DNA from 3 places in the Ewingella sp. S1.OA.A_B6 genome. Region 2 is predicted to be linked to each of the others. Evidence: predicted binding sites of a transcription regulator. Region 2 holds the regulator's gene; each other region holds the start of a gene.

Region 1 (10,041 bases), on a different contig from region 2:
GTTTTCGCTGCTGCACCGCTTTCGCGAGAGTTATCCGGGCATGGAATTATTGCCGCAGGAAAGGGAAATGTCGGGGCTGATGACCGCGCTGGCAGATGGCGCTATCGACGTGGCGTTCATCCGCCTGCCGTGTGAACGCAGTAAGGATTTTGCCTGCCGGGTGATTGATTTTGAGCAGATGGTGGTGGCACTACCGTGTGCGCATCCGCTTGCACAAAAGGAAGAAGTTGCATTGGGCGCACTGAAAGATGAAACGCTGATCACCTTTCCGAGGGACGTCGCGCCAAGCTTGTATGATGCAGTGATCACCGCCTGTAATGATGCGGGGTTTATTCCTAAGCTCGGCCAGCAATCGCCGCAGGTGACCTCAGCCATCAGCATGGTGGCGACCGGTTTTGGTTACGCGGTAGTCCCTGCATCACTGGGGAAAATCGATGATGAAAATGTCACCTGCCTGCCGCTCACCGGTCCGCCGCTCATCACCCAGGTTGCGCTGGCGTGGCGGCGTAATGACAACGGTAAAGCGGCGATGCATCTGCTGAAGTTATTGTAGGGTTGAGAACAGCTAAAATATATACTATTTAATAGATCTAAATGGTTATTCGCTACAGATTCCTATTTACGAACCCAAGGGAAATTAAGCAGGCTAACTTTCGGATAACTATTTATAGGTGAAGAAGGGGAGTGGCGGGGATTATAAATATTTATTCTTTTTGGATGGGTATTGAACTTAAAAATAGCTCATCAATACGATAGCCGAGCTCACTAATAAAGCGGTGTTGTTGAGTAAATCAATTTTTTGACTATTATAGCAGATTGAAGTTAAGTGATAACGCCGCCAGTCCCCCCGCGACTGCGACAAATGAAGGCAGCAGCATGTAGTGACGCAGCGGTTTATGTAACAGCATTACCAGCGTTACAAGCATCGCAACGACTACCAGCGTACGCAGTTGTGCCAGAGACAAATCCGCCCATGCTAAAAAAGGCAACAGTGCACAAGGCAGTAACACCCCCCATACGCTGGTCAGACGCTTGCCAAGAAACCAGCTTACGCCCCACATTCCGCACACTGTTACCATTGCCGCGATCATGATTTTACGCCATTAATGATAATGAGAACTAGTATCATATAGCAATGTTTCTCATGACGCACCTTTTTACCTGTCAACTTTCCCGCAGAGTGACACCCGCTGCGAAAAGTGGTAATTTTAGCCCCGGATTTTTCGCTTTTTAATCTCATACAGATAATAACATAGAGTGACTGTTTGCATTTTTTGCACCCTACCACTTATTTTCTTCTCGGAATAAATAAGACAGGACTGAACTCAGGTTCATAATGCTTACTTATCCGGAAGATTCAGAAGATCAAAGGCTACCAGAGTGAATTTTTAATGATATTTCATTCCTATGATGAGTTGCTTAAAAGCAAACACCAACTTTCAACATTATTATTTTTTTTCTTAAACAGTGCTTCCGCACTCTTTATCATGTTGAATCCGGCGTTAAAAACATTAAAATCCACATTACCTCTGACGATGATCGGCGTGTTCTGCGTGTCAGGATTGATCTTTACTTATTTCAACAAAAAAAATAACCCATCACATTTGAATACCTGTTCAGTCACTGTGGGGATCTTATGGGCATGGCATATTTCCCTGCGCTTTGAACAAATTGGGCAGATGGATAATAATTTCCTGCTGGTCAGCTTACTCAGCGTATTTTTTATCAGTGCCATCGCTTTATCGGATAATTTTCTGAGTTTTTGCCTTCATGCAGCACCATCTTCTGTTACGGTCATTTTTTTAGACGATTTTAATCATACTGGTAGGATCTTTTTCACTATTGCGCTGCCACTGGTTGGGCTTTCTTTGCAACATTTTATGCGCAAGCGCAGCGATGCTTTTACGCGCCGGTTGGTGGGCAATTTATACAGTGAAAGAGAAAAATTTAGCGATCTGAGCATGCTTGACCCACTCACTGGCCTTTACAACCGGCGCGGGTTACAGAACAAACTGGATACGTTGTTAAGCCAGCAGGGTGCCAATCATTACGTAATGTTGCTGGATATCGACCACTTCAAGGCCTATAACGACAATTATGGTCACAGCATGGGCGATCAGGCTCTTGTCCAGGTCTCTGCCGCCATACGCGATGCAGTCCGCTCACGTGATGTCGTGGTGCGTTATGGCGGCGAGGAGTTTCTGGTGCTGATCTCTGACGTCACTCAGGAGTGCGCCATCCGCATGGCCGGGCGTATTCAAAGTCAGGTTCTTGACCTGAATATTCCCCATCATTTCAATGCACAGGTTTCGACAAAGGTAACGGTTAGCGCAGGGTTATCTGCATTAGTGAATGAGGACTTCGCCACAGCGCTATGTGCTGCTGACCAATCCCTTTATCTGGCAAAAAACAGCGGACGTAATAAAATTTCCTATGCATGGGATCAGCCTGCGGTAAAGCCTGATCACTAAATTTCGCTGTAAATGAAAAGAGAGATTACAATCATTAATGCTGGTTCATGTATAAGCCACAGGGTTATCACATACGTCCAAAGATTATATTATTTCATTTGAGGTATTACACACTCCCACTGCATAATCATGCAGGGAAACTCTTATTCCTCCGCTACAATGTTATGAATTCGACACAGCATTGAGCCTGAAATGTTACCAATAGCGCTGTTTTATTCCTGACTTCAATCCATTCGAAATATATTCCCGGCTTTGATACTGATCCTTTCCTATTTCCTATTTCCTATTTCATATTCTGTGAAGTGTCTCACCGTCATCTTCTGATCCATGCCAGATGCCTATTTGCGATGGCAGTCAGTGGAAGGTTACGTCCCATCCCTCTTCCTACACTACGCTCCATGACCGTTCTGCGTGCTGTTCCCTACACGACTCACCCTCAACGGACCATCTATAACCTAATTAAAAACAATCACTTATATATTAAGTGCTCCACTCAGATAAAGGTTAATTGCATGAGCAGCTCTATCATTCTTGGCATTATTTGGCATTTAGTGGGGGCAGCCAGTGCAGCCTGCTTCTACGCTCCACTGAAGAAAGTCAGAAAATGATCGTGGGAAACCATGTGGTCAATCGCGGGTTTATTCTCGTGGATCATCCTGCCCTGGACCGTGAGTTACATCCTGCTGCCTGACTTTTGGGCTTACTACGGCTCTTTTAGTCTCGCAACGTTGTTGCCCATCTTCTTTTTTGGTGCCATGTGGGGCATCGGAAATATCAACTACGGCCTGACCATGCGTTATCTGGGCATGTCCCTCGGGATTGGCATTGCCATTGGTATCACACTGATTATCGGTACGCTGATGACCCCCGTTCTGCAAGGAAAAGCGGCTTTATTGATAGGCACTCCGGGGGGAAGAATGACACTCCTGGGAGTTCTGGTAGCTGTTATCGGCGTTGCCGTGGTCAGCTATGCGGGTTATCTGAAAGAGAAATCCCTCGGGATCAAGGCCGAAGAGTTTAATCTGAAAAAAGGGCTGTTTCTCGCCGTCATGTGCGGGATTTTCTCCGCAGGCATGTCCTTTGCCATGAGTGCCGCAACCCCGATGCATGCCGCCGCCGCCGCCTTAGGGATTGACCCGCTGTATGTCGCCTTACCAAGCTATGTCGTGATCATGGGCGGGGGCGCCATCGTTAACCTAGGCTTCTGCTTTATTCGCCTCGCCTCTCGTCGCGATATCTCCGTCAAGGCAGACTTCAGCGTGGCGAAACCTTTGTTGATCACCAATGCCCTGTTCGCCATTTTGGGTGGGATAATGTGGTATCTGCAATTCTTCTTCTACGCCTGGGGCCACGCCAGTATTCCGCCAGAATATGACTATATGAGCTGGATGTTGCACATGAGTTTCTACGTGCTCTGCGGCGGTATCGTTGGTCTGCTGCTCAAAGAGTGGTTGGGCGTGGGCAAAAAACCGGTGGCCATTCTAGTACTGGGCGGTCTCATCATCATTCTGGCGGCCAATATCGTCGGCATGGGTATGGCAGCATAACCTCGATTCTCATGCCCTGAGGGGCAACGAAGGGGCAATAATATGGCACCGCTGAAGATTGCCCTGTTGGGCATTGGGCTCGACACTTACTGGCCACAATTTGATGGTTTATAAGCGCGTTTAAAAGGCTACCAGCATGACATCGCCGAACGCCTGCAAAATGACGGACATAACGTAACTGACGGAGGCCTGGTTGATAACTTGCAAAAAGCCGATGCCTTGGTCAGCCGTTTTCATCAGGCAGAATGCGACGTTATCTGCCTCTATATTAGTACTTACGCGCTCAGCGCCACGATTCTATCGCGGGTGAAAAAACTCGGATTACCCGTGATCATTCTGGCACTGCAACCGGAAACCGGGTTGCCCTATCAGAAAATCCGCGACATGCAGGATCGCGGTACCCGCACCGGCGAATGGCTGGCGCACTGTCAGCTATGCAGTGCGCCAGAATTAGTCAACGTCTTCAACCGCGCCGGTATCCGCTATCAGTTGCTGGTCGGTGCGCTTAACGGCGATCCTCTGGTTTGTTCACAGTTGAACGAGTGGTTGCTCGCCGCCAGGCTCAAAAAAGCACTGGCCTGCTGCCAGATTGGCGTGCTCGGGCACTATTACGACGGCATGGTAGATGTTTACTCCAACATGACCAACCTGTCGGCCCGGCTTGGTGTGCGCTTTAAACCGCTGGAGATGTGCCAGTTAGTGGCATTACGCCAGCAGGTCACTTCTGCTCAACGGCAAGAAAATGGCAGGAAGTACAAAACACGCTTGATGTCGATGATAGCTGTGAAGTCGAAGAACTTGAGCGCGCCACCCTGACCGACTGCGCGCTGGATGCCTTAGCACATGTTCACCAGTTGGGTGCTTTGGCCTATTTATTAGATATTGGCAATACCAACAGCCGCTACCGTTTCCCGCTTAATGTGCGGGAGTTCTCCGTAAAATGGTCCTGTGGCGGCCCGGCGCATCATTGCGCTATTGGGCTTGGGCATCAGGGAAAAATCATTGAAAATCTGGCCTGGCTGCTGGGCGTTGAAGCCCGCCGTATCGCCTGACCAAACAGGCGTTCAGTACAGCGTTGGAACGGGCAGGTTTCTGTGCAGATCACCGGCGAACCGCTGCCGGTAATCTCGCGGCGAGACACCACAGGCACGGTTGAATACCACCGAGAAATAGTTACTGTCATCAAACCCGCATTTAGCCGCCACCTCGCCAATGGTTTGATGACCATAGCGCAGCAAACTCATGGCGCGACACAGCCGTAGTTGCCGCAGATAGTGCGACACGCTCATTCCGGTGTGTTGCTTAAACAGCGTGCGTAAACCCCGGGAACTGACGCCATGCTGCGCGCAAAAACTGTCGAGATTAAAAGAGTCGCTGATGTTGCCCCGCAATGCCATCAGCAGTAAATCCAGCTGATGGGCATCCGGCAGCACTCCGCTGTTTGGCGGATGGCGATAACGCAGCAGTAACAACGCTAACTGCATCAACAGGGTTTCGCTCAACTGCACCGACAGAGATTCAGATTTCATACACTCTGTCGCCAGTTCATCTACTTTTTCCCTCAGTACTGTCATCCCGAGAGAACTCAACCGCCAGTAACGCTGCTCCTGACTTACAAATTCTTCAGGTAACAACTGTGCCCACTCAGCCGATAAACCAAACCGATCGCGGCAATAGAGGATGTTATCCAGCGCCAGTTCATTGACTGACTCATAGCTGTGGCGATCGGTGGCATTGATATAAAAAAGATCCCCGCAGGTAATGGGGTAGGGGACACCATTCCAGATGTGCAGACCGTTTCCGCGCCACACTATGACCAGTTCGTCAAAATCGTGGTCGTGGCTGGGGAAGTTCGCCTGCGGGTGACGTTCAGCCACCATGACAGAATTTTTATTGGTCAGGAAAAAATCATTCTTCATTAACTTCAGCGACATAGTGGCTATCCCAAACCCGGTCAGACCAAAGAATATAAAAGGTGTCGCAGCTAACGCAGTTGGTTGCGCATTAACTTCGGCGACACCGAGAATTCACGACGAAACTGCGTCGAGAAGTGATTGCTGTCGCTGAAACCGCAGGCGTAGGCGATGTCAGTGATGCTTTGATCGCTGTGATGCAAACGGCGGCGGGCTTCAAGTAGCCGCAACCTGTTTAGATAGCGCTGCGGTGTCATTCCGGTATGCTGCTTGACTTGACGATGCAAGGTGCGCAGCGCCAGAGAAAAACGATCGGCCGCCTCCAGCCAGTTCACCTCTTCACTGTAATGCTCCTGCAACCATTGCAGAAGTTGATTAACTTTATTTTCCGATCCATCCCGCATTTGTGGCTGAAAACAGTCCTGATAAAGCAAAATAAGCAGATGTAGAAACTGGCTTTCGGTGGCAGCAATCTGCTCAGCACCGACCCCCGCTGACTGGCGTTCCAGCACGGTGATACATTGCAGCACCTGCTGTAGAATACTTGGGCTAAGTTGCCAATGGGCCTGCTGCTGATAATGATGCTCTTGTGGCAAAAAACGGCCCACATCATGCAGAAAACGAAAAGCCTGCGGCGAACGGAACAGCACATTGGTCAGGCGCAGGTTATCTACATTTTCAAACAGATGGTTGTCGTTGGCGCGAACAAAACAGACCGTGCCGGTAGTCAGTGTGTAAGGGGCATCGTTAAAGATGTGCACACCGCATCCACTTTCCACCAGCATGATTTCATGGAAGTCATGGTAGTGCTCAGGGAATGCCGATTGTGGAGTGCGCCGTTCAACCGTCACGGTCAACTCAGGCGCTGCAAAATAATCATCACCGATCAGTAACGTCATTCACCACCTCCAGTTCAGAAACAGGATAAGTATACTCAGTGAAATGACCTTATCCTGCTCGGCAGCCAATAACCTTAAAACGGCGGCGCTGAAAGCACGATCAGTTGTCATTTTTCAAAGATTTTATGCCTGTTGAACGGAACTGCGGTAAAGATCACATCTCCCTTCTTATGTCTCTCATCCTGTTGCATTCAAAGCCTGAATATCCCGCTTTTGGCTTGTTTTGTGATCCGCCTCGCATCTACCTTTTTAATGCTGCCAGCCCGCCAAACTCCGTGGCATTCATCGGAAGGTGGCAGTAAAAAATCTCCCTTACACTGCGGTCATATCTGATAAGGAATGGCCACGATGACACTCCACCACATTGCCGCAATTGACCTTGGCGCCTCGAGTGGCCGCGTGATGCTCGCGACATTCAATACCGAACATGTAGGGACACTCCCAACCTTCGAGCTTAAAGAGGTTCACCGTTTTCCTAACTGTTTGAAAACTGTGAATGGGCACGACACCTGGGATCTGGACGCACTGGAACACCATATTCTGACCGGACTGAAACGGCTGGATGCATCGGGGATCCATATCGACAGCATCGGTGTAGACACCTGGGGCGTGGATTTTGTCCTGCTCGATAAACAGGGGAAGCGCGTCGGCCTGCCCGTCGCCTATCGTGATAAACGCACCGACGGCGTGATGGCCAGCACCGTCAACACGCTTGGCCGCGAGGCGATTTACCGTACCACCGGCATTCAGTTCCTCTCTTTCAATACGCTCTACCAGTTAAAAGCCTTTACCAGCCAGCAGCCGGAACTCACCGATCAGGTCGAGCATCTCCTGCTGATGCCAGACTATATTCATTACCGCTTAACGGGCGCACTGAACTGGGAACACACCAACGCCAGCACCACGCAGATGGTCAATTTGAGTACCGGCGACTGGGATGACACCCTGCTCAGGCACATTGGCGTACCGCGCCGCTGGTTGGGGAAACCGTCGCAGCCGGGCAAAAGACTGGGCAACTGGACCACGCCGCGCGGCCATCAGGTGCCGGTGCTCAGCGTCGCCACCCACGATACCGCCAGCGCCGTCGTCGCCGCGCCGATGACCGGCCAATACTCTGCCTATCTCAGCTCAGGTACCTGGTCGCTGATGGGCATCGAAAGTCCGAAAGCCTTCACGCACGCCAGCGCTTTGCAGGCCAATTTCACTAATGAAGGCGGGATCAACGGCAGCGTGCGGGTGTTGAAAAACATCATGGGACTGTGGCTGCTGCAACGCATGTGCGGCGAACTGAACGTCAAAGATTTACCCGCGCTGATCGCTGCCGCCGCCGGCCTGCCGCCGTTTATCAGCCTGATTAATCCCAACGAAGCGCGCTTTATCAATCCACCATCGATGGTGGATGCAATACGTGACGCTTGCCGTGAACACGCTGAACCGGTACCGCAAAGTCCGGCCGAGCTGGCGCGCTGTATCTTCGACAGTCTGGCGATGCTTTACCGCCAGACTGCGTTGCAGCTGGCTGAACTTCAGGGTGCCCCGCTGGATGAAATTCATATCGTCGGCGGCGGCAGTCAGAACGCCTTTCTTAACCAACTCTGCGCTGACACCTGCCAAACATCGGTCACCGCTGGGCCGGTCGAAGCTTCAACCCTCGGCAATATCGGCTGCCAGCTAATGGCCCTGAATCTGGTCGAGAACGTCACGCTTTACCGGCAGATCCTTGCCACCAATTTCAAGCAGCGGCGCTATTTGCCGCAACCCCAACCCGAACTTGCTATCCACTGGCGCCGTTTTCAGGCGCTGAGCCACGCCAATGAGGAGCTCACAGTATGACGTCATCTACTTCTATCGAAAGCGCATGGACACTCGCCAAAGAACGCTTTTCCCAGCTCGGTATTGATGCCGAAGCCGCCATGAAAAAACTCGACACGCTGCCGGTCTCCATTCACTGCTGGCAGGGCGATGACGTTGCGGGATTTGAGAACCCTGAGGGCGCGCTGACCGGTGGGATCCAGGCCACCGGCAACTACCCCGGAAAAGCCAAAAATGCCCGGCAGCTGCGTGCCGACCTGGAACAGGCTATTTCGCTGATCCCTGGCCCTAACCGACTGAACTTGCACGCACTTTATCTCGAATCCGACACACCGGTGGCACGCAACGAAATTGAACCCAAGCACTTCAGCCAGTGGGTCGAATGGGCGAAGAAAAATAAACTGGGGCTGGACTTCAACCCGTCCTGCTTCTCGCATCCGATGAGTGCAGGCGGTTTTACGCTGTCGAGCGCCAATCCGGCGGTCCGCCAGTTTTGGATTGAACACTGTCAGGCCAGCCGCCGCGTTTCCGCGTCCTTCGGTAAAGCACTGAATACGCCTTCGGTAATGAATATCTGGATCCCCGACGGCATGAAAGATCTCACCGTTGACCGGTTAGCGCCGCGTCAGCGCCTGATGAGCGCCCTGGATGAGGTAATTTCAGAGAAGCTTGACGCCCGCCATCATATCGATGCGGTAGAAAGTAAGCTTTTCGGTATTGGATCTGAAAGCTACACCGTCGGATCCAATGAGTTTTATCTCGGTTACGCGGCCAGCCGCCAGACCGCGTTGTGTCTGGATGCGGGGCATTTCCATCCGACAGAGGTTATCTCCGACAAAATCTCCAGCGCTATGCTGTTTGTCCCACGCCTGCTGCTGCACGTCAGTCGCCCGGTGCGCTGGGACAGTGACCACGTGGTGCTGCTGGATGACGAAACTCAGGCGATCGCCAATGAAATTGTGCGTCACGATCTGTTCGACCGCGTACATATCGGCCTGGATTTCTTCGATGCCTCCATCAATCGCATTGCAGCGTGGGTGATTGGTACCCGCAACATGAAAAAAGCCCTGCTGCGCGCCCTGCTGGAACCGACGGACATGCTGAAAAAACTCGAAACCGGCGGTGACTACACCGCGCGTCTGGCACTGCTGGAAGAACAGAAATGCCTGCCGTGGCAGGCCGTGTGGGACATGTACTGCCTGCGCCAGGACGTACCGGTCGGCGGCCAGTGGCTGGACAACGTCCGCCATTACGAAAAAACCGAACTCGCGAAACGCTAAGCCCGTTAACGCTCTTTATTAACAGAACTGTTTTTTAACCCGTTTCTTTTATAGGTAATTCACCATGAAAACTTTACTCAACGCTTGGTTTGTACAGGGCATGATCAAAGCCACGACTG
Region 2 (10,041 bases):
CCGGGGGTATTGCGGTGACGGCACTCGGTCATTGCCATCCTGCGCTGGTGAAAGCCTTGCATGAGCAGGGTGAAACTCTGTGGCATGTCAGTAACGTATTTACCAACGAACCCGCACTGCGATTGGCACAGAAGCTTATTGATGCCACCTTTGCCGATCGGGTGTTTTTTGCCAACTCAGGAGCAGAAGCCAACGAAGCCGCTTTCAAGCTGGCGCGCTATTATGCCTCGCACCGCCACAGCCCGTACAAAAGCAAAATCATTGCCTTCCATAATGCATTTCATGGCCGCACGTTGTTTACGGTTTCCGTGGGTGGCCAGCCTAAATATTCAGACGGCTTCGGCCCGAAACCGGCTGACATCGTGCATGTACCGTTCAACGATCTCGACGCGGTGAAAGCTGTCATTGATGATCACACCTGCGCCATTGTGGTTGAACCGGTCCAGGGCGAAGGCGGTGTTACGCCAGCCACTCAGGCATTCTTGCAAGGTTTGCGCGATTTGTGCGATGAGCATCAGGCTTTGCTGGTGTTTGACGAAGTGCAGAGCGGCATGGGACGTAGCGGTAAGCTGTTCAGCTACATGAATTACGGCGTTACCCCGGACATTCTGACCGCGGCCAAAGCGCTCGGCGGCGGTTTCCCGGTCAGCGCCATGTTGGCGACGGAAGACGTGGCCTCGGTGATGGAACCCGGCAAGCATGGCACCACCTACGGCGGAAACCCGTTAGCGTGTGCCGTCGCTGAAGCTGCGCTGGATATCATCAACACGCCAGAGGTTCTGGCTGGCATCGGCGAGCGCCGCGCGGCATTTATTCAGGCATTGGAAGCGATTAATCAGAAATACTGCGTATTCAAAGAATTCCGTGGTCAGGGGTTATTGATTGGTGCTGAGTTATCTGACGCCTATAAAAACCGCGCCAGTGAGTTCCATAAAGCCGCTGCCGACTGCGGCCTGATGATGTTGGTGGCAGGCCCTAACGTCATGCGGTTTGCGCCATCCCTGGTGATTGAGTTCGCAGACATCAGCGAGGGGATGAATCGCTTTGAGGAAGCCATTGGGAAAGTGTTGAGCGCTTGAGGTTTCCCTATTCTCCAATAAAAACGGCGCGACAGTTGCCTGTCGCGCCGTTTTTCAGGGAATCAACGGGTGCCGTAAACGACAATCGTTTTACCGTGAGCGGAGATCAAACTCTGATCTTCCAGCATCTTGAGGATACGGCCAACCGTCTCGCGTGAACAGCCGACGATTTGACCAATTTCCTGACGGGTTATTTTGATCTGCATACCATCCGGGTGGGTCATCGCATCCGGCTGTTTTGCCAGACTCAGCAAAGTTTGCGCGATACGGCCCGTCACGTCGAGGAAGGCGAGGTTACCCACTTTCTCCGAAGTCACTTGCAACCGAGTCGCCATCTGAGCAGAAAGACGCATCAGAATGTCTGGATTAACCTGAATTAACTGGCGGAATTTTTTATAAGAGATTTCAGCCACTTCGCAAGCAGATTTAGCACGAACCCATGCACTACGCTCCTGGCCTTCTTCGAAGAGTCCCAGCTCGCCGATGAAGTCACCTTGGTTCAGGTAGGAAAGTATCATCTCTTTGCCTTCTTCATCTTTAATCAGGACGGCAACCGACCCTTTCACGATGTAGTAGAGCGTTTCGGCTTTTTCACCTTGGTGAATCAGCGTACTTTTGGACGGATATTTATGTATATGACAGTGAGACAGGAACCATTCGAGAGTAGGGTCTGTTTGTGGCTTGCCGAGAACCATTAGTTATTATCCTCTGTTATTATCGCTGCCCAAAATCACAGGGCTCAGAGTTCCCTGTACGGCGTCTTAAAAATGCGCGCCCTTTTAGCATAAGAACTGTCCAGTAATGCTGCAAGCGGGAGTCGGAGTGTAACAGCGTTATAAATGTTGTTAACACCGTGGTTTCATATGAAAACCACAAACCCATCACCGCAATTTACTGAAAAGTATGTATCGGCTCTGTTTGTAGCACAGGTTTGAGCGAGTGTCTTCTGTTGTCTCGCTTCAGCATGATGGCGATCGGGTTACGTTGCTGGTTTTTTCCTAAAAGGGTAGTCTGAGAAGAATTCAGTTTAAATGAAAGCAGCGGGAGTAAGGCATTATGCAGGCACGCGTAAAGTGGGTAGAAGGGCTGACGTTTTTGGGTGAATCTGCGTCAGGTCACCAGGTTTTAATGGACGGTAACGCGGGCGATAAAGCCCCAAGCCCGATGGAGATGTTGCTGATGTCGATGGGCGGTTGCAGCGCCATCGACGTAGTGTCTATCTTGCAAAAGGGCCGCAACGATGTGCAGAACTGCGAAGTCAAACTGACGTCTGAACGCCGTGAGGAAGCACCGAGGCTGTTCACTCATATCAACCTGCACTTTATTGTCACCGGAAAAGAGTTGTCAGATAAAGTGGTTGAGCGCGCGGTGTCCTTGTCGGCTGAAAAATACTGTTCGGTATCTCTGATGCTGGGTAAAGCCGCCTCCATCACTCATAGCTTTGAAGTGGTTGAGCCGGAGTGAGTGACTAAATGCCGCAGTGCTTAGGCGTGCGGCATCTTCCTCACTTAATCTTCTTCCCTTCCATCAGGCGCTGCACCAGTGGTGCCATAATCAGCTCCATCGCCAGCCCCATTTTACCGCCCGGCACCACCAGCGTATTGATGTGCGAGATAAACGAACCTTGCAGCATCGCCAGCAGATAAGGAAAATCTATATCGTCCAGCCCGCGAAAGTGAATCACTACAAAGCTTTCATCCAGTGAAGGGATGGCCTTGGCAGCGAACGGGTTGGAGGTGTCTACCGTCGGTACGCGCTGGAAGTTGATGTGCGTGCGGGAGAACTGTGGGGTGATGTAGTTGATGTAGTCATCCATTGAACGCACCACTGAATCCATGACTGCTTCACGCGAATGGCCCCGTTCACCGGTGTCACGTACCAGTTTCTGGATCCACTCGAGGTTAACAATCGGCACCACGCCGACCAGCAAATCTACCTGAGAGGCGACATCGATTTTGTCGGTCACTACGCCGCCGTGCAGTCCTTCATAGAATAATACGTCGGTCGGTTCTTCCAGTGCCTCCCACGGCGTAAAGGTGCCCGGCACCTGATTATAAGGAACCGCTTCGTCATAAGTATGTAAGTATTTACGGGAACGGCCACTGCCATTTTCACCATACTCTTTGAAGCTTTGTTCCAGTAAACCAAAGTCATTGGCTTCCGGGCCGAAATAGCTGATGTGGCGGCCCAGATCACGAGCTTTACGGATTGCTGCGTCCATTTCCGGGCGGGTAAAGTGGTGAAAACTGTCGCCTTCCAGTTCAGCAGAGCGTAGGCCAAGCTGTTGGAATATCTTACGAAACGCCAGGCTAGTGGTGGTAGTGCCTGCACCGCTCGAACCGGTGACAGCAATCACGGGATGTTTGGCTGACATAGGGCTGATGACTCCATAGTAATGGTGACGCTACTGCGCCCAAAAGTCGTGACAAAATCGAGGCATAATTAATCTATTAACTAACATATTTATTCATTCGATTACAAATCAAACGCGGCTTGTCGCGTTGCTGTTTATCTTTGTTTCAGTTCCAGTCGTTCTGGCGTTCTTCCTCTCCCGCCCGGAATTGGCTGCGGGGCATGATGTTCAGTGTTTCGTGCAGTTCGGACCATACCAGCAGGATATCGCCACTTTTCAGCTGGCGGCGTACATCTTCCACTTTCTGCTCGAGTGAACGCTCCTGCTCGCCGTAGTCAGTACCTTCGCGCAGTACGAAAGCTTCAATCACGCTGGTTAGGATCTCAGTATCCAGTTCTTGCCAGGGAATAATCACAACTCAAATTCCTTTAATTCTTTAAATAGGGTGCTATCCAGGCCGGAATGCGCTGTTCCAGCCACATTTTCGGGTTACGCAGGTTACCGGAGACAAACCCGACATGGCCGCCGTGTTCGGTTAATTGATACTCGATGCCTGGCGGTAAATCAGCGAGAGAGGGGATGACTTCCGGGGTCATAAAGGGATCATCTTTGGCATGAATGATCAGCAGCGGAATGCGCACTTGCGCCAGCATAGGGAGTCCGCTGCAACGGCGGTAGTAATCCAGCGCATCGGCAAAACCGTGGGCCCTGGACGTGATGGCGTCGTCGAATTCACGAATGCGTCGCATCGATTTTAGTTGTTGTAGCGTGACTGGCAGCGTCCCCGGGTACTTCTCCAGTTTCCGCGAGGCATTTAGTTTAAGCTGATCCAACAGGTAGCGCTGATAAATACGCGATACACCGCGCTCCAGCCGGTCAGCGCAAGGTTCCAGCATCAGCGGTGCGGACACCACGACCGCTGCTTTGAGCGTGCAGTTTGTCCCTTCCTGCCCAAGATAGCAGGCTAACATGTTACCTCCGAGCGACACGCCGACCGCACCGGTTGGCACGGCGCCGTGAGTATCATTCAGCCAATTGAGAAAGAACCGTGCGTCTTCGGTTTCACCGGAGTGATAAATGCGTTGCATTTTGTTTGGCTCACCGCTACAACCGCGAAAATGCATCACTACACCGAGCCAACCCTGTTCGCGCCAGGCATGCAGCAGACCGTGAGCATAAGGGCTGTAGAAATTGCCCTCCAGACCATGGAATAGCACCATGCGCGGTTTATGCTCCGCCTGCGCCGGGTCTTCGCTCCAGGCTAAATCGATGAAATCTCCATCTGGGGTATCCAGCCGCTGCCAGTGCGGTTGCAGCATCATGTGCCGGCGTACCAGCCGCGGCAGCAGCGTTTGCAGATGCGGATTACTGGCTCCGCGCAGAGGGCGAAAGGATTCATGCATAAGATGAATAATTTTCTCGTCAGGGGCCTTGTGCGATCAATATCACACTGATAGCTTCAATCCTATCGCACATTCTTCGGGTCGGAGTACCCAAATAAATGGAACTTAGCTTATTTTTATCGATGCTCGGTTTTTTGTGGGTTGCTGCTATCACGCCGGGCCCGAACAATATGTTACTCACCACTTCTGGTGCTAATTTCGGTTTTCTCCGTTCTATCTGGTTGCTCGTCGGTATTATGCTCGGCATGCAAAGCATGGTGTTGCTGGTGGCATTTGGCGTAGGCAGTCTGATTACGGTCTACCCGGCGTTGCACCTATTTCTTAAAATTGCGGGTAGTTTGTACTTGTTGTGGCTCGCGTGGAAGATTGCCACCTCAGCGTATGAAAAGCTGGACGTCGGTGCTGCGCCGCCAAAACCGCTGCGCTGGTATCAGGGCTGGTTATTACAGTTTCTCAACCCCAAAGCCTGGCTGATGGGTCTTGGCGCGGTGGCCAGTTTTAGTCTGGCGGGCACGGGTTATAACCACTCCATCGCCGCCATAAGTTTGGGGGTGTTTATCGTCAATCTGATTTCCGGCATTATCTGGCTGGGATTCGGTACGGTGATTGGCCGCCTGTTGAGCAGTCGCCGTGCCTGGTATACTTTTAATGTGTCCATGGGCTTGTTAACCGCAGCCTGTGTATTACTCATTTGGCACTGATTTTTCAGATAAAAAAGGAGCCTTATGCGGCTCCTTCAGAACATCGATTTAAAAAACATCAACTCTCTACATCAAACGTTTTCGCTAACTCTTCCAGCTGTTCCTGGGCGTCGAGCCACGTCATTTCGGTGTCGTCGAGTGCGCCTCTGACCTTAATCTGCTGTTGCAGGCATTCAGTCAGTTCGGCTTTGCGGCTGATGTCGTAAAGGGCAGAGTCGGCCAGCTTTGCTTCAATGGCGGTCAGCTCTTTGGTCAGCTTCTCCATCCTGGATTCCAGCGTGGTGATCTGCTTACGCAGGGGCTGGGTTTGATTGCGAAAATCGGCCTCGCGGCGTTTCTGATCTTTACGCGACTGGGCACTGTTTATGCCGTCCTTTAACGGCGCTTCCTGCTGACTTTCCTGACGCTGAATATCCACCAGCCATTGCTGGTAATCCTCCAAATCGCCGTCGAATTGCTCCACTTTACCGCCGTGAACCAGATACAGGTCATCGGTGGTGGATCGCAGTAAGTGGCGGTCATGCGAGACGACAACCATGGCACCCTCGAAGTCGATCAGCGCTTCGGTCAGTGCCTGGCGCATATCGAGATCGAGATGGTTGGTCGGTTCATCGAGCAGCAGCAGGTTAGGGCGCTGCCAAACGATCAGCGCCAGCACCAGACGGGCTTTTTCACCGCCGGAGAAGCGTTCGGTTGGGTCGGTGACTTTGTCGCCGTGGAAGCCGAAACCGCCAAGGTAGTCACGCAGTTGCTGTTCGGTCTCTTTACTTGCCAGACGTACCAGATGCTGCAGCGGTGAGTCTTCTGCCCGCAGGAACTCGAGCTGATGCTGAGCGAAGTAACCCAGTTTGACGCCTTTCGCCAAGCCGATGTCACCCTTGAGCGGCGGCATAGTCCCCGCCAGCAATTTGATCAGCGTAGATTTACCCGCACCGTTACGGCCCAGCAAACCAATACGCGATCCTGGCACCAGATTGAGCTTGATCGAGTCGAGAATGGTGTTGTCACCATAACCGGCGCTGACTTTTTCCATTCGCAGCAGCGGGTCGGGCAAGCTTTCCGGCGAGCGGAAGCTAAATTGAAAAGGATTGTCGACGTGTGCCGGAGCAATCAATTCCATACGTTCGAGCGTTTTTATTCGGCTCTGCGCCTGTTTGGCTTTGGTTGCTTGCGCGCGAAAACGATCGATATAACTTTGCAGATGTGCCACTTTTTCTTGCTGGCTTTCAAACAGTGATTGTTGTTGCGACAGCTTGGTCGCACGCTGGCGTTCAAACGACGAATAATTTCCGGTGTACTCGTTCAGCGTCTGCTGTTCGATATGCAGGATTTTATCGATAATCGGGTCAAGGAAGTCACGGTCATGGGAGATAAGCACCAAGGTGCCGGTGTAGCTTTTCAGCCACTTCTCCAGCCAGATAACTGCATCCAAATCAAGGTGGTTGGTCGGTTCATCCAGCAGGAGTAAATCAGAGCGGCAAATCAATGCCTGAGCCAGGTTAAGGCGCATGCGCCAGCCGCCGGAGAAGGATTTTACTGGTTGCTGCAACTGGTTCTGGGTGAAGCCGAGGCCGCTAAGTAGGCTGGCAGCGCGAGCCGGAATGGTCCAGGCCTGAATGGCATCAAGCTTGCCGTGAACGAGCGCGATGGCATGCCCATCGTCACGATCGTTGGCGGACTGTAATTCGGACTCCAACTGACGAAATTCCCGGTCGCCATCGATAACATATTCAATGGCAGGCATGTCTAGCGCAGGCGTTTCCTGATTGACCCAAGCTAAAGCCCAGTTATTCGGAAACGTCAGGTTGCCGGCATCGGCACTCATTTCGTTTTTCAGCAGTGATATTAGCGTGGATTTACCACAGCCGTTTTTGCCGACCAGGCCGACTTTCTGGCCTGGGTTAATCGTCGCTGACGCGTTGTCCAGCAGAACGTTGGTACCGCGTCGGATTTGTAATGAGGAGAAAACAATCATAAAGCGCCGTGTTGAGAGTATGTTAAATTGTCATCTAAATTCGAGATGATTTATGCGGTTTCTGCACCGCTTATTTGAACCGAAATTGTCACAGTATTAAACAGGACGTATTGCGTCCTATTTTTAGTCTTTGCGAAGCATGGTAACGGAAAAACCGCACCCTGACGACGCTTTGGAGGTATTGATGTCGCAGCCACCGAAGGTTTTGCTGCTGTATGCTCACCCGGAATCGCCCGATTCGGTTGCCAACCGTGTCTTATTACAACAAGCGCAAAAATTAGAACATGTCACGGTGCACGATTTGTACGCTCACTATCCCGATTTTTTTATTGATATCCACCGCGAACAACAGCTGTTGCGTGAACACAAAGTCATCGTCTTCCAGCATCCTCTTTATACTTACAGTTGTCCGGCACTGCTGAAAGAGTGGATGGATCGCGTACTTGCGCGTGGGTTCGCCAGCGGGACCGATGGTAATGAACTGCGCGGCAAATACTGGCGTTCAGTGGTCACTACCGGTGAGCCAGAAGGGGCCTATAAGGCGGGCGGATACAACCGCTACCCGATGTCTGACATTATGCGCCCGTTTGAGCTGACATCGGCGATGTGCCATATGCACTGGATGACGCCGATTATCATTTACTGGGCACGCCGCCAGAAGCCGGGCGTATTATACAGCCACGCCGAAGCTTATGGTGAATGGTTGAAATCTCCGCTGCCGCAGGGAGGGATCGCCTAATGGACGGCTCCAATTTACCCGCAGCTATTCTGCTGTTTCTGTTTGCCGCTGTTGTCGCCGTACCCATTGCCCAGCGTCTGGGGATTGGCGCGGTCCTCGGTTATCTGATCGCCGGAATTGCCATCGGCCCTTGGGGGCTGGGCTTTATACGTGATGTCGACGAAATATTACACTTTTCCGAACTGGGCGTAGTGTTCCTGATGTTTATCATTGGGCTTGAGTTGAATCCCGGTAAATTATGGGAGCTGCGGCGGCAGATTTTTGGCGTCGGTGCCGGTCAGGTGATGCTAACCGCGGTGGTGCTTGGCGGTTTGCTCTACCTGACTAAATTTTCATGGCAGGCGGCGCTGATTGGCGGTATCGGTTTGGCGATGTCATCTACCGCTATGGCGTTACAGTTGATGCGCGATAAAAGTATGACTCGCAATGAGGGCGGTCAATTGGGTTTCGCAGTTTTACTGTTTCAGGACATCGCGGTTATCCCTGCGCTAGCTCTGATCCCGTTGCTGGCCAATGGCCCGGAAGGGACCAACAATTGGGCAATGATCGGCATGAAAGTGCTGGCTTTTGCCGGGATGTTAATGGGTGGACGTTATTTGCTGCGGCCTATTTTCCGCCTGATTGTGGCATCGGGCGTCCGCGAAGTGTTCACCGCCGCTGCACTTTTGGTAGTACTGGGTGCGGCGCTGTTTATGGATTCCCTTGGCTTCTCGATGGCGCTGGGAACTTTCATCGCTGGCGTGTTGCTGGCCGAAAGTGAGTATCAGCACGAACTGGAAATTGCCATCGAGCCATTTAAAGGTTTGCTGCTTGGTCTGTTCTTTATCTCCGTCGGTATGGCGCTCAATCTGGGTGTACTTTATACCCACATTTTGTTGGTACTGGCTGGCGTTATTGTTCTGGTCGCGGTAAAAGGCACGGTGCTCTATACCCTGGCGCGGGTGTTTGGTATTCGGACTTCGGTCCGGCTGCAGTTTGCCGCCGTGCTTAGCCAGGGCGGTGAATTCGCCTTTGTGCTATTTTCGGCCGCCGGGGCGCAAAAAGTGATTTCCTCATCGCAACTTTCCTTATTGCTGGTGGTGGTGACGCTATCAATGATGACCACGCCGTTGTTAATGCAGTGGGTGGACAGAATGTTGATGCGCCGTTATAACGATCAGGAAGAGAGTGACGAGAAGCACTATGTGCAGGATGACGACCCGCAGGTGATTATTGTCGGGTTCGGTCGTTTCGGGCAGGTGATTGGCCGCTTGTTGATGGCTAACAAAAAGCGTATTACCGTGCTGGAGCGCGATATCAGCGTGGTGGGTTTGATGCGTACTTATGGCTACAAAGTTTATTACGGTGACGCCACGGAGCTCGAGTTGCTTAGGGCATCGGGGGCGGAGAAGGCCAAATCCATCGTCGTCACCTGTAATGAGCCGGAAGACACGATGGCGATCGTGCATCTTTGCCAGCAACACTTCCCGCACCTGAATATTTTGGCGCGCGCCCGTGGCCGTGTTGAGGCCCATGAGTTGTTGCAGGCCGGCGTGACGTATTTCTCGCGTGAAACCTTCTCCAGCGCATTGGAGTTGGGTAAGAAAACTCTGGTGACGCTGGGGATGCATCCGCACAGCGCCTATCGTGCTCAGCAGCACTTTCGCCGTCTGGATATGCGGATGCTGCGCGAACTGGTACCGCAGAACCGCGGCGATGTAGCGCAAATCTCGCGGGTTAAAGAGGCGCGTCGTGAGCTGGAGGATATCTTCCAGAGTGAAATGCACAACGAGCGCCGTCAACTTGATGGCT
Region 3 (10,041 bases), on a different contig from region 2:
GGTAAAAGCGACTGAAATGTCCGCACTGGTCAGCAAAATATTTAAACACGAGCTGGATAGCACGCATCAGGATATCAGTAAGGCGCTGTTAATGATGGTGATAATTGCCCTGATAGCGCTGTTTATCGGTGCACTGATCGCCTGGCGCATTACCCGTCAAATCACTCATCCGCTGCGCGCTACGCTGGCGACGGCTGAGCTGATTGCCAAAGGTGACCTGACGGCGGCGCAGTCTACACCGCGTCGCGATGAGCTGGGCATGCTGATGAATGCGGTGGCCGGGATGAGCCAGAATCTGCGCAATATGATTGGCGAAATCCGCATGGGAGTTGGCCAGGTGTCCCACGCTGCTGCCGAAATTGCGGCGGGGAACACGGATTTGTCCTCACGAACCGAGCAACAGGCAGCCGCTGTCGAAGAGACCGCCGCCAGCATGGAGCAGTTGAGTTCAACCGTGAAACAGAATGCCGAGAATGCCCACCATGCCAGCAAGCTGGCGTCGGAAGCCTCGCAAACGGCGACGCTCGGTGGCAAGCAGGTTAGTGATGTGGTCGTCACCATGCAGCAAATTTCTGGCAGCTCAAAGCGTATTGCCGAAATTACCTCAGTGATCAACGGTATCGCCTTCCAGACCAATATTTTGGCGCTCAACGCCGCAGTAGAGGCCGCACGAGCAGGCGAACAGGGCCGTGGATTCTCCGTCGTGGCCTCCGAAGTGCGATCACTGGCGCAGCGCAGCGCGCAGGCAGCCAAAGAGATCGAAGGGCTGATCGCAGAGTCAGTTGAGCGCGTAAACACCGGAGCCAAACTGGTCGAAAATACCGGCCGCACCATGCAGGACATCGTACAGTCGGTAACTCACGTGCGCGACATCATGGGAGAAATTGCGTCGGCATCCGATGAACAAAGCCGTGGGATCGCGCAAATATCTCTGGCCATTGTTGAAATGGACAGCACCACCCAACAGAACGCCGCACTGGTAGAACAATCGTCCGCAGCGGCAGATTCGCTGGAAGATCAATCCCGCGTGCTGACCAATGCAGTGTCTGTATTCAAGCTGTCAGAGAATGACAATTTCGTTACGTCTGATGTTAAGCGTGCGGCGCCAGCTAAACTTCTTGCTGCAGCGCCTCGCACAGTCGGCACAGAGCAAGGAAACTGGGAGACATTTTAGGGCGCAGATAACCTGAGATACGACGGGTGAACCGCAACATCGAGGATTTCGGAAGAAGGGTGTTGGGTTCGGGGAAGTCTTGGGTTCAGAGAGAGATAAAGTTAACGGCCAGCCCTGCGAAGGGCTGGCCGTTAACACATCAGAACGCTTTTTTAGCGTAACCGGTTACTACTTTCAAGCCCATTTCACGGCCCAACGCCGTCATCGGGTGAACCACCACGATACCGCGCACAACTTTCTTCAGCGTGCCCATATCGGCCTGCTCTTTTTTAGTAATTTCACGGCTGTGCGGCAGCGTTGCCAGCTTCTGCGCTTCCGCACTCAGCTTGACGACACGCACGTCTTTCAGACGGGCGATTTCAGCAGCCAGTTTCTCTTTTTCGTCTTCATGCCTGGAAATCAGTTCAGAATTGCCCTGCTGGATAACAGTGGCATCTTTGTGATTCAGTGCGTCCAGCCTGTCGCTAAGGCGTTTAATTTCAGTTTTTTCGATTTCTTTCATAGTGTTTTCGACCCGTGCGTGCCGCGTCGGCACGATGTTGCTCAAGATAATAGCGTCTAGTGTATCAGGAAGTCCGCGTTTCATCAGCCAGCACGTCAGCCGTTGTTATTGCCAATCCCGGCGGCAGTCCGCTCATTTCACAGGCACGCTGCCCAAGACGTGCCAACGCGGCGGTATAGCGGGCATTAAAAGGATAACAGCACGACAGTCGCAGGCCATTGCGGTAGCGCCCGCTCGGCGAATAAAGCGTGCCCGGCGTCATGCAGATTTTCTCATCCAGCAACTGTTGGAACAGCACCACGGTGTCAACGGCGGCAGGAAAGTCCACCCAGAAAACAAAGCCGCCCATCGGCTGCGTCGCACGGGTACCCTGAGGAAAATAGCGGGCGATCAGCGCCCGTGCTTCATCGACCTGCGCGGCGTAGCGACGGCGCAGGGCCCGCAGATGGTGGTCGTAGCCGCCGGATTCAAGAAACACCGCCAGCGTTTGCGACAGCAAAAAAGACTCCGACATCGAGGACATCGCCTTCAGCTTGCGCAGCTTCTCTGCAAAACGGCCACCGGCTATCCAGCCAATACGAAAATCCGGTGCCAGTGTTTTGGTGAAGCTGGTGCAAAACAGCACCCAACCGTTTCGGTCGAAAGATTTTACCGCCGGGGAGAGTGCGTCGCTAAATTGGATCTCAGCGTAAAGGCCATCTTCAATCAGTGGCACCTGATGATCGTTCATCAGCTGGGCCAGCCGTTTTTTCGCTGCCAGCGGCATGGTAAAGCCCAGCGGATTCTGCGCCGTAGGCATGGCAATCACCGCATTCAGGCGCTTTTCATTAAGCATCAACTCCAGCGCGTCCAGCGAGATACCGGTCTGCGGATCGGTGGGGATTTCCACCGCCTTTAGCCCCAGACTGGCCAGCAACGGCAGCAGATAAAAGTACGTTGGCGTCTCCAGCCCCACGCTGTCGCCTGGATTGGTCGTCACCCGCAGCGCCAGTTGCAGGGCTTCCATACAGCCATGCGTCAGGGTGATGTCCCCCGCTTCAAGCATCATACCCAGCCCCAAAGAGCGGCGGGCAATCTGCTGGCGCAGCGCAAGATTTCCCGGCGGCAGTGCGTACTGGCCGATGATATGCGGCTGACGACGCAGCAACGACGCCATGATGCGGCCCAGTTTGGCACCGGGGTAGAAATCATTAGCCTGCGGGCAGGCCAGCGAAAGATTGGTATAGGCCGGATTAATTTGTGCAGCAAACACGGTATCGATGAGATCCAGAACGTCGCCAGCCGGTTCTGCGGCAGGCGCATGGGGTAGATGACGAACCTCCAGCGCCGGTAGCGCGGTACGCACATAGAAACCTGATTGTGGCCGGGCTTCGATAAGTCCGCGATCTTCCAGACGCCGGTAAGCCGCCACCACGGTATTGATGCTGACAGCATGGGTTTGGGCGCTGCGCCGCACTGACGGCAAGCGGCTGCCCGCAGGCAATGTGCCACGCCGAATGGCTTCGGCCAGATTATCGGCCAGCTGGTTATAGCGCGTATCGTTAGCAATGTCGGTGAGCGAGGTCAGCATATCGGCCATGGTGTCAGTTCCGCAAAAGTGGATAGGTACAGTTTATTTTTCATTCAACTGTAACCATGACAATAGCGTATTTTTGGTTCTGTTACCTAATCCTCTGACTGCTTACTCTGTGTGGACAGACTTTAGATACCAAGGAATAGAAATGCTGGATACCGCTTTTGTCAGTTACGTCACCGTGATGTCGATTACGCCAGGCCCGAACAATTTGCTACTGGCCGCATCGGGTGTCAATTTCGGACTGCGCCGCAGCGTGCCGATGATGCTGGGGATCACGCTCGGCTGCGTCGTGCAGTGCGCGCTGATGACCTCGATGCTGGCGATTTTACTCAGTTGGATGAACGCGGTGCGTCTGCCGATGGCGGTGGTGGGCTGCACGTATCTGTTTTGGCTGTCGTGGAAAATCTACCGTTCCGGCACACCGAAAGAAGGCGAGACACAGCAGCCGATGAATTTGGTCGGCGGTGCGCTGTTTCAGGCGATCAACCCAAAAGCGTGGCTAATGGCGACCAACGTGGCCATTCTGTTTACGCCACCGAACGGCAATATGCTGCATCACACACTGCTGATTTGCGTCGGTTTCGCGCTGATCAACCTTCCGTGCATTCTGGTGTGGGTGTTGATGGGGGACAGGTTACGTCAGGCGTTACGTGTTGAGTGGAAGCTGAAACTGTTCAATACGATCATGGGCGGCATGATGGCGCTCACCGCACTGTGGCTGCTGGTTGGCGAAGTGCGTCATGCGCTGCAGTAGGCATCAGCGCTGAACCGGTGATAAACGTGACGGCTGCTGATTACTGATGTGTGCAAGCAAACCGGTGACTGAAAGTACCATGGTGGAACGGACGATTTGCTGATAACGCTGGCGCTGCATGACGATAAGCGATTCGTCGGCTTCGCCGGGCTTGAGGAAGGTTGGCGCTGGAGGCAGCTCAGTCACGCAATGCAGCTCACCAAAAGGGCCGAGGATCTCGTCATCGGTGAAGCGGTAATCTTCACCGTCGTAATTCAGCTCTTCACGTAGAGCCATCAGCAGTTCAGCATCTTCATATTCATGACGGCTGATCACGCCGAGCGCGTAAATCAGTTTCAGACGTACGGTTAAATCGCCCAGTGGGCCACTCCCGTTCAGCAAAGGTTCAACGGCATATTTGACGGCGTAATCGTCTTTACGAAATACCTGCACCACCAGAATATCCAGTGCTTCCGCCAGCAATTCCACGGCCGTCATTAGAAAGCTGCGCACAGTTTTCCCTGCGTTCAGCTTCTCCAGTACCCGGTTTTCAAACGCCTGTGCTTTTTCCATCGAGTTACTTACTTTGAGAATCGCGTCATGGATTACGGCTTCAGGTGTGTCCATAACGCCTCTGCTATCATCCGTGAAAAGCAGGTATCGGGCAGAAATTGCTGCCTGATACCGCCTGGTTTACCTGGTATTGGCTTGGGTATTATTTAGTGCATTTTCTCGTAGATGCTGACGGCCTGAGCGACAACTTCACCGTCCTCCGGCAGACCTGACACCTGCGCCAGCGCGGCTTTTGGTCCCAGTTTCGCCAGCAGAGCTCCCCACTCTTTTGCCTGCTGATCTTCATCACTGCGGTAATGCATAGCAGCGGCGATACCGATCACCAGATTGTTGTGTGGCAGGCGATATTCCAGCGTGCCGAGCAGAGGTTTGATCAAACGATCGCCCGCACTGAGTTTGCGCAGCGGTTGGCGGCCAACGCGTTCAACATCATCATGCAGGTAAGGATTTTCAAAACGTGAGATGATTTTTTCGATATAAGCGAAGTGTTTTTCCGGGTCGAAACCGTAACGGTTGATCAGCACCTGACCACTCTCTTCCATCGCGCCGCGCACCACCAGACGGACTTTCTCGTCCAGAATCGCGTCCCGGATGGTTGCGTGACCGGCCTGCTGACCGAGATACGCGGTAATGGCATGGCCGGTGTTGAGCGTAAAGAGTTTGCGCTCAACGAAGGCCATCAGATTGTCTGTCGGTTCCATACCCGCGATTGCCGGCAACGAACCTTTAAACTGAGTCTGATCGACAATCCACTCGCTGAAGGTTTCAACGGTGACTTCCAGCGGATCGGTGGTCCCGGCAGCCGCCGGCGGCACAATGCGGTCAACCGCAGAGTCAACGAAACCGACGTGGGCTTCAACCCAGACTTTCTCATCCTCCGGCAGTGCGTTGAATACGTGCTGTTTGAACTGGCTGGTACCGCGCACCATGTTTTCACAGGCGATGATATTGAGCGGGGATTCATTACCCTGCTGATGACGCAGAACCAGACCTTTGGCGACGTTCGGTGCAATTTTTTCCAACACGGTCGGGCCAACGGCGGTGGTCACTAAATCAACGTCAGCAATCAGATTAATAGCATCCTGACCGGCACTGTTGACAGCATTAACATTTTTGACAGGCTCAACGCTCGCCTGCTCACCGACAACGTGTACATCATAACTCTGGCGACTGTTCAGTGCGTCGAGTAACACCGGGCTGACGTCAGCAAAGGTCAGCTCAACGCCGGCATCGGCCAGTAATTTACCGATGAAACCGCGGCCAATGTTACCTGCGCCAAAATGTAATGCTTTCATCATATTTCCTTCAAATCGAAGATCATTATTGAGATAAAGCTGGGGAGCCGCCCGGCTCCGAATCAACAAGCGGGTCTCGTAAGACCCGCTGAGTGACGCTCTAGTTCCCTTCATACTTGAAGCCGCAGCGGCGTTAGCAGCTCTCGTTCACCCGAATCACTGACCTATGTCAGCTCGTCGGGACTCCCTCGTTTGCCGCCTTGCTGCAACTTCAATAATTTTGGGTAATGATCAGGAGCCTTCCGGCTCCGAATCATTAATTAACCGCGAAGAATACTCAGAACTTCTTCAACGCTGGTGGTGTTCGCCAGGCGTTCAATCACACCCTCTTCGTCCAACGCCGTGGTCAATTTAGTGATCACGTTGATGTGCTCATTATTACGCGCCGCGATACCAATAACCAGACGGGCTGAGTCATCTTCATCTTCACCCCAGTGAATGCCCGCCGGATACTGGCAGAATACGATACCGGTCTTCAGTACGCGATCTTTGGCTTCAATGGTACCGTGTGGCACAGCAATAGATTCACCCAGGTAGGTAGAAGTCAGCTGTTCGCGGGCCAGCATTGCTTCAACATATTCAGGTTGTACATAACCGCCTTTTACCAGTTGCTCACCGGCAAAACGGATGGCTTGTTCTTTGCTGGTTGCCTGCAGGCCGAGGAAGATATTAGCTTCGCTCAGGCGGAACAGGTTTTCGTTTTCCTGCTCTGATACCAAGCTGTCGCTCAGCGTGGTATTCACTTTCTCTTTGTACTGGCTGGTTTTATTCACCGCAACCAGACGGGCAGTCAGGTCAGTATACAGGCCACTGTCGAGGAAGTTGGTGAGCGAGATGTGTTGCGCATGTGGCACCTGACGCATTGCACGTTCGGTCAAATCACGGTGAGTGATAACCAGATCCACGTCGTCCGGCAGGCTGTTGATGGCGCTGTTGGTGACGCTGATGATGGTCAGACCCGCATCCTGCACTTTCTTGCGCAGCACACCGGCACCCATGGCACTGGAACCCATGCCAGCATCACAGGCTACGATAATTTTACGGACAGTAGACAGGTCGCCCGCCACGCCAGCGGCAGACGTTTTTCCACCTTTAGATTCGGCTTTCATATCCTGCATGCGACGGGTTGCGTCGTCCAGATCGTCGCCTTCTTTCGCTTTGGTGGTTTTCAGCAAGAATGCAGAGACCACGAAAGAGACCGCGAACGCCGCCACGATAGCAGCAATGTTGGCGAAGTAAGCACCTTTTGGCGTCATCGCCAGTACGGCCAGGATGGACCCCGGAGAAGCCGGAGATACCAGACCCCCGTTGAGTACGGTCAGCGTGAATACGCCAGTCATACCGCCCAGAATCACAGCCAGTAAAAGGCGTGGATTCATCAGCACGTATGGGAAGTAAATTTCGTGGATACCACCGAAGAAATGAATGATTGCCGCACCGCCCGCAGACTGCTTGGCACTGCCACGACCGAAGAACATATAGGCCATCAGAACGCCCATACCCGGACCTGGGTTCGCTTCGATCAGGAAGAAGATGGACTTACCGGTTTCCGTTGCCTGCTGGATACCCAGCGGAGAGAAGATCCCGTGGTTGATGGCGTTATTGAGGAACAGGATTTTCGCCGGTTCAACAAAGATAGAGGCCAGCGGCAGCAGGTTATGAATAACCATGATGTGTACGCCAGCGGCCAGCCCTTTAGATAAGGCTTCTACCAACGGGCCGATTGCCAGGAAGGCCAGAATTGCCAACAGCATACCGATGATACCGGCTGAGAAGTTGTTAACCAGCATCTCGAAGCCGCTTTTGATTTTACCGTCAACCCAACGGTCAAAGCGTTTGATACACCAGCCGCCCAGTGGGCCACCAATCATCGCGCCGAGGAACATCGGCATATCAGTACCGACAATCACACCCATTACCGTGATTGCGCCGACTACACCACCGCGATCGCCAGCAACCAGACGACCACCGGTGAAACCGATCAGTAGTGGCAGGAGATAAGTGATCATCGGGCCGACCAGTTTCGCTAATGTTGCATTAGGGATCCAGCCGGTAGGAATGAACAACGCAGTAATGATACCCCAGGCAATGAATGCCCCGATGTTAGGCATCACCATATTACTCAGGAAACGGCCAAAGTTTTGAACTCCGACCTTAACGTTTGGTGAAAGCATAAAACGCACCCCTATTGATACGCGCTAACAATAAGAGCGCGTTATATCTGTTAATTATCGGTGACGGTTAATACGGATCTTTGTGCCACTGCTTTAAAAATCCGTCCGTCGAATTGCTGTCTGCGAGGCGGACTCTACCACGTGATTATGACACCGCGCAGCCAGAGCGCGAGATGTGAGCAAGATCACCTCCAACACCCCACCACACATCCATTTCTGGTGATGTAGATCACAAAATTGACCTAAAAACCAATCAATGCGCTCAAAAAACGCACGCAACCATAATTAAAATGTGATGAGCATCACTATTTTCTGGTAAAGCATTGTTATTAAAATGTGACGTCCGTCACAAAGTATTTCCAGCTCCACGTTGAAATTCAGCTCAAAAAACATTCAGATGTGTTTCTGGCACGCATAAGCAGGTTGACAGTGAAGTTAATTAACGAGAACTGCAGGTGATGAAGTCATAAAACGGGAGGAGCGAACAGAACAGTAATAGGCATCGTATGGGCGATGCCTTAGATAATAGCCGGAATTATTTGCCCTGCGCCTTCACAATGGCGGCCTGCAAATCTTCCGCAGAGACAGCGCCCGGCAGAACAGTCGTATTTTCTGCGCTAGCCCCAGAGGTCGGCATGACGATAAAGCCCGGCGTGCCGCTAAAGCCTAAAGTGCGCGCCAGTTGATCATTGGAAGCAAGGGCTTGATGGGTAGCTTTCAACTCGGCTGCGGTGGGGGCTGCGGCTTTGGCAGCTTTCACGGCACCGGTGATGTCTGCGTTAGTCAGTTTGCCTTCGTCATGGCCAGTGCGGTAAATACTGTTGTGGTAGTCGAAATAGGCCTGATCGCCTTTCTCTTTCCATACAGCCATACCGGTTTCAGCGGCGGTGATGGACTCTTTCCAGCGGTCACCGAAGATTGGCCATTCTTTGAAGACGAAACGCACGTTCGGATTAGCCTTTACGGTTTGCTCAACCAGCGGTGCCATGCGGCTACAGTAGAGGCACTGGTAATCGAAGAATTCGACGAACGCGACTTTGGCATCTTTCGGGCCATAGCTTGGGGTTGCCGGGTCGCTGACCAGCGCTTTGGCATTATCCAGCACCGCTGCCTGCGTTTGCTGCTGCTGTTGATCCGCCTGCTGAGCCTGCAATTTCTGGCTGACTTGTACTAAAATTTCAGGATGTGCAAGCAAGTAATCGGATGCGATTTTACCAATAGCTGCCTGCTGGGCTGGAGTGAAATCAGCGGAGGCGCTGTCAGCGGCCATAGTGATTGTCGGTGCCATAATCAGCGCAGCCAGCAAAGTCATCGTCAGACGTTTCATCAGTAAATCCTTAATTAACAGAAAGCGGGAACATATAAAGTTGCTGAAAAAATAGAGCAATTCCATCGCCTTTGCAGGCAAAAATTGTGAATTTTTATAAACCTTTGGTGCAAAATGGCGGCTTGCACCATAAAAAAGCCACGCTGATTAAAGCGCGGCTCTATTTAAATTATAAATCCGATAATTAAATACTAATGGCTAAAATCGCCCTGCGCCACTTTCTGCGCGCTGAGCAAGGTCTGCTGTTTACCCACCAGATTCGACATCATGGTGTTGTATTGCATTGCCTGTTGTTGCGTCGGGAACTGCACGCCACCGTTAGCAAAAGCCACTTGTGCACCCTGCTGTTGCAGATAATCGCCAACGGCGATGATGTCCTGTGTGAAGCTGGTCAGCGCCGGTACCAACGGAGTCAGCACGTTCGCAGGCTCGGTCACTACGCTGGAGTAAACCTGCGCGTAAACGGCTTTAAGATCGTCAGGTTGCTTGAGAGCAGCCATGGCGGTGTCAGCCTTGTTCTTAGAATCGCGAATTTGCGCACTCAGCAGATTCAATGAACCCACCGACTGTTGCAGCTCAGTACGCTGTGTCATGTAGTCTTGCGGTGTACGGATCTGCCCAATGCCGCTAACCGCAGGAACCAGACTACCTTCTACTGCCTGCTTCATCTGGCGTGAATACGACAGG

Evidence for each region. The regulator CRP, encoded in region 2, controls carbon source genes, mostly activating them, when cyclic AMP is high. The targets are predictions, from matches to a motif close to ATGTGANNNNNNTCACAT.
Region 1: the regulator CRP is predicted to act here: its motif matches at 7,054-7,071, upstream of rhaB (rhamnulokinase).
Region 3: the regulator CRP is predicted to act here: its motif matches at 8,201-8,218, upstream of ACMV8I_RS17170 (PTS mannitol transporter subunit IICBA).

Annotation. Positions count from the first base shown of each region.
Region 1 covers NZ_JBLJFK010000004.1:220,023-230,063, reverse strand. The annotation lists gene ACMV8I_RS12175 (LysR family transcriptional regulator) at 1-553, shown strand, start outside; gene ACMV8I_RS12170 (DUF1435 domain-containing protein) at 807-1,091, opposite strand; gene ACMV8I_RS12165 (GGDEF domain-containing protein) at 1,392-2,471, shown strand; partial or broken gene rhaT (L-rhamnose/proton symporter RhaT) at 2,984-4,018, shown strand; gene ACMV8I_RS12155 (hypothetical protein) at 4,220-4,834, shown strand; gene rhaR (HTH-type transcriptional activator RhaR) at 5,083-5,952, opposite strand; gene rhaS (HTH-type transcriptional activator RhaS) at 6,003-6,830, opposite strand; gene rhaB (rhamnulokinase) at 7,179-8,663, shown strand; gene ACMV8I_RS12135 (L-rhamnose isomerase) at 8,660-9,922, shown strand; gene rhaD (rhamnulose-1-phosphate aldolase) at 9,987-10,041, shown strand, end outside.
Region 2 covers NZ_JBLJFK010000009.1:8,095-18,135, reverse strand. The annotation lists gene argD (bifunctional acetylornithine/succinyldiaminopimelate transaminase) at 1-1,079, shown strand, start outside; gene crp (cAMP-activated global transcriptional regulator CRP) at 1,142-1,774, opposite strand; gene ACMV8I_RS15740 (OsmC family protein) at 2,136-2,543, shown strand; gene ACMV8I_RS15735 (phosphoribulokinase) at 2,584-3,453, opposite strand; gene ACMV8I_RS15730 (YheU family protein) at 3,599-3,847, opposite strand; gene ACMV8I_RS15725 (hydrolase) at 3,861-4,835, opposite strand; gene ACMV8I_RS15720 (LysE family translocator) at 4,934-5,536, shown strand; gene ACMV8I_RS15715 (ABC transporter ATP-binding protein) at 5,595-7,511, opposite strand; gene kefG (glutathione-regulated potassium-efflux system ancillary protein KefG) at 7,696-8,250, shown strand; gene kefB (glutathione-regulated potassium-efflux system protein KefB) at 8,250-10,041, shown strand, end outside.
Region 3 covers NZ_JBLJFK010000011.1:41,159-51,199, forward strand. The annotation lists gene ACMV8I_RS17140 (methyl-accepting chemotaxis protein) at 1-1,174, shown strand, start outside; gene ACMV8I_RS17145 (YibL family ribosome-associated protein) at 1,314-1,676, opposite strand; gene ACMV8I_RS17150 (aminotransferase-like domain-containing protein) at 1,741-3,246, opposite strand; gene ACMV8I_RS17155 (LysE family translocator) at 3,398-4,006, shown strand; gene ACMV8I_RS17160 (MltR family transcriptional regulator) at 4,010-4,558, opposite strand; gene ACMV8I_RS17165 (mannitol-1-phosphate 5-dehydrogenase) at 4,705-5,853, opposite strand; gene ACMV8I_RS17170 (PTS mannitol transporter subunit IICBA) at 6,114-8,027, opposite strand; gene ACMV8I_RS17175 (DsbA family protein) at 8,563-9,354, opposite strand; gene ACMV8I_RS17180 (DUF3053 domain-containing protein) at 9,546-10,041, opposite strand, start outside.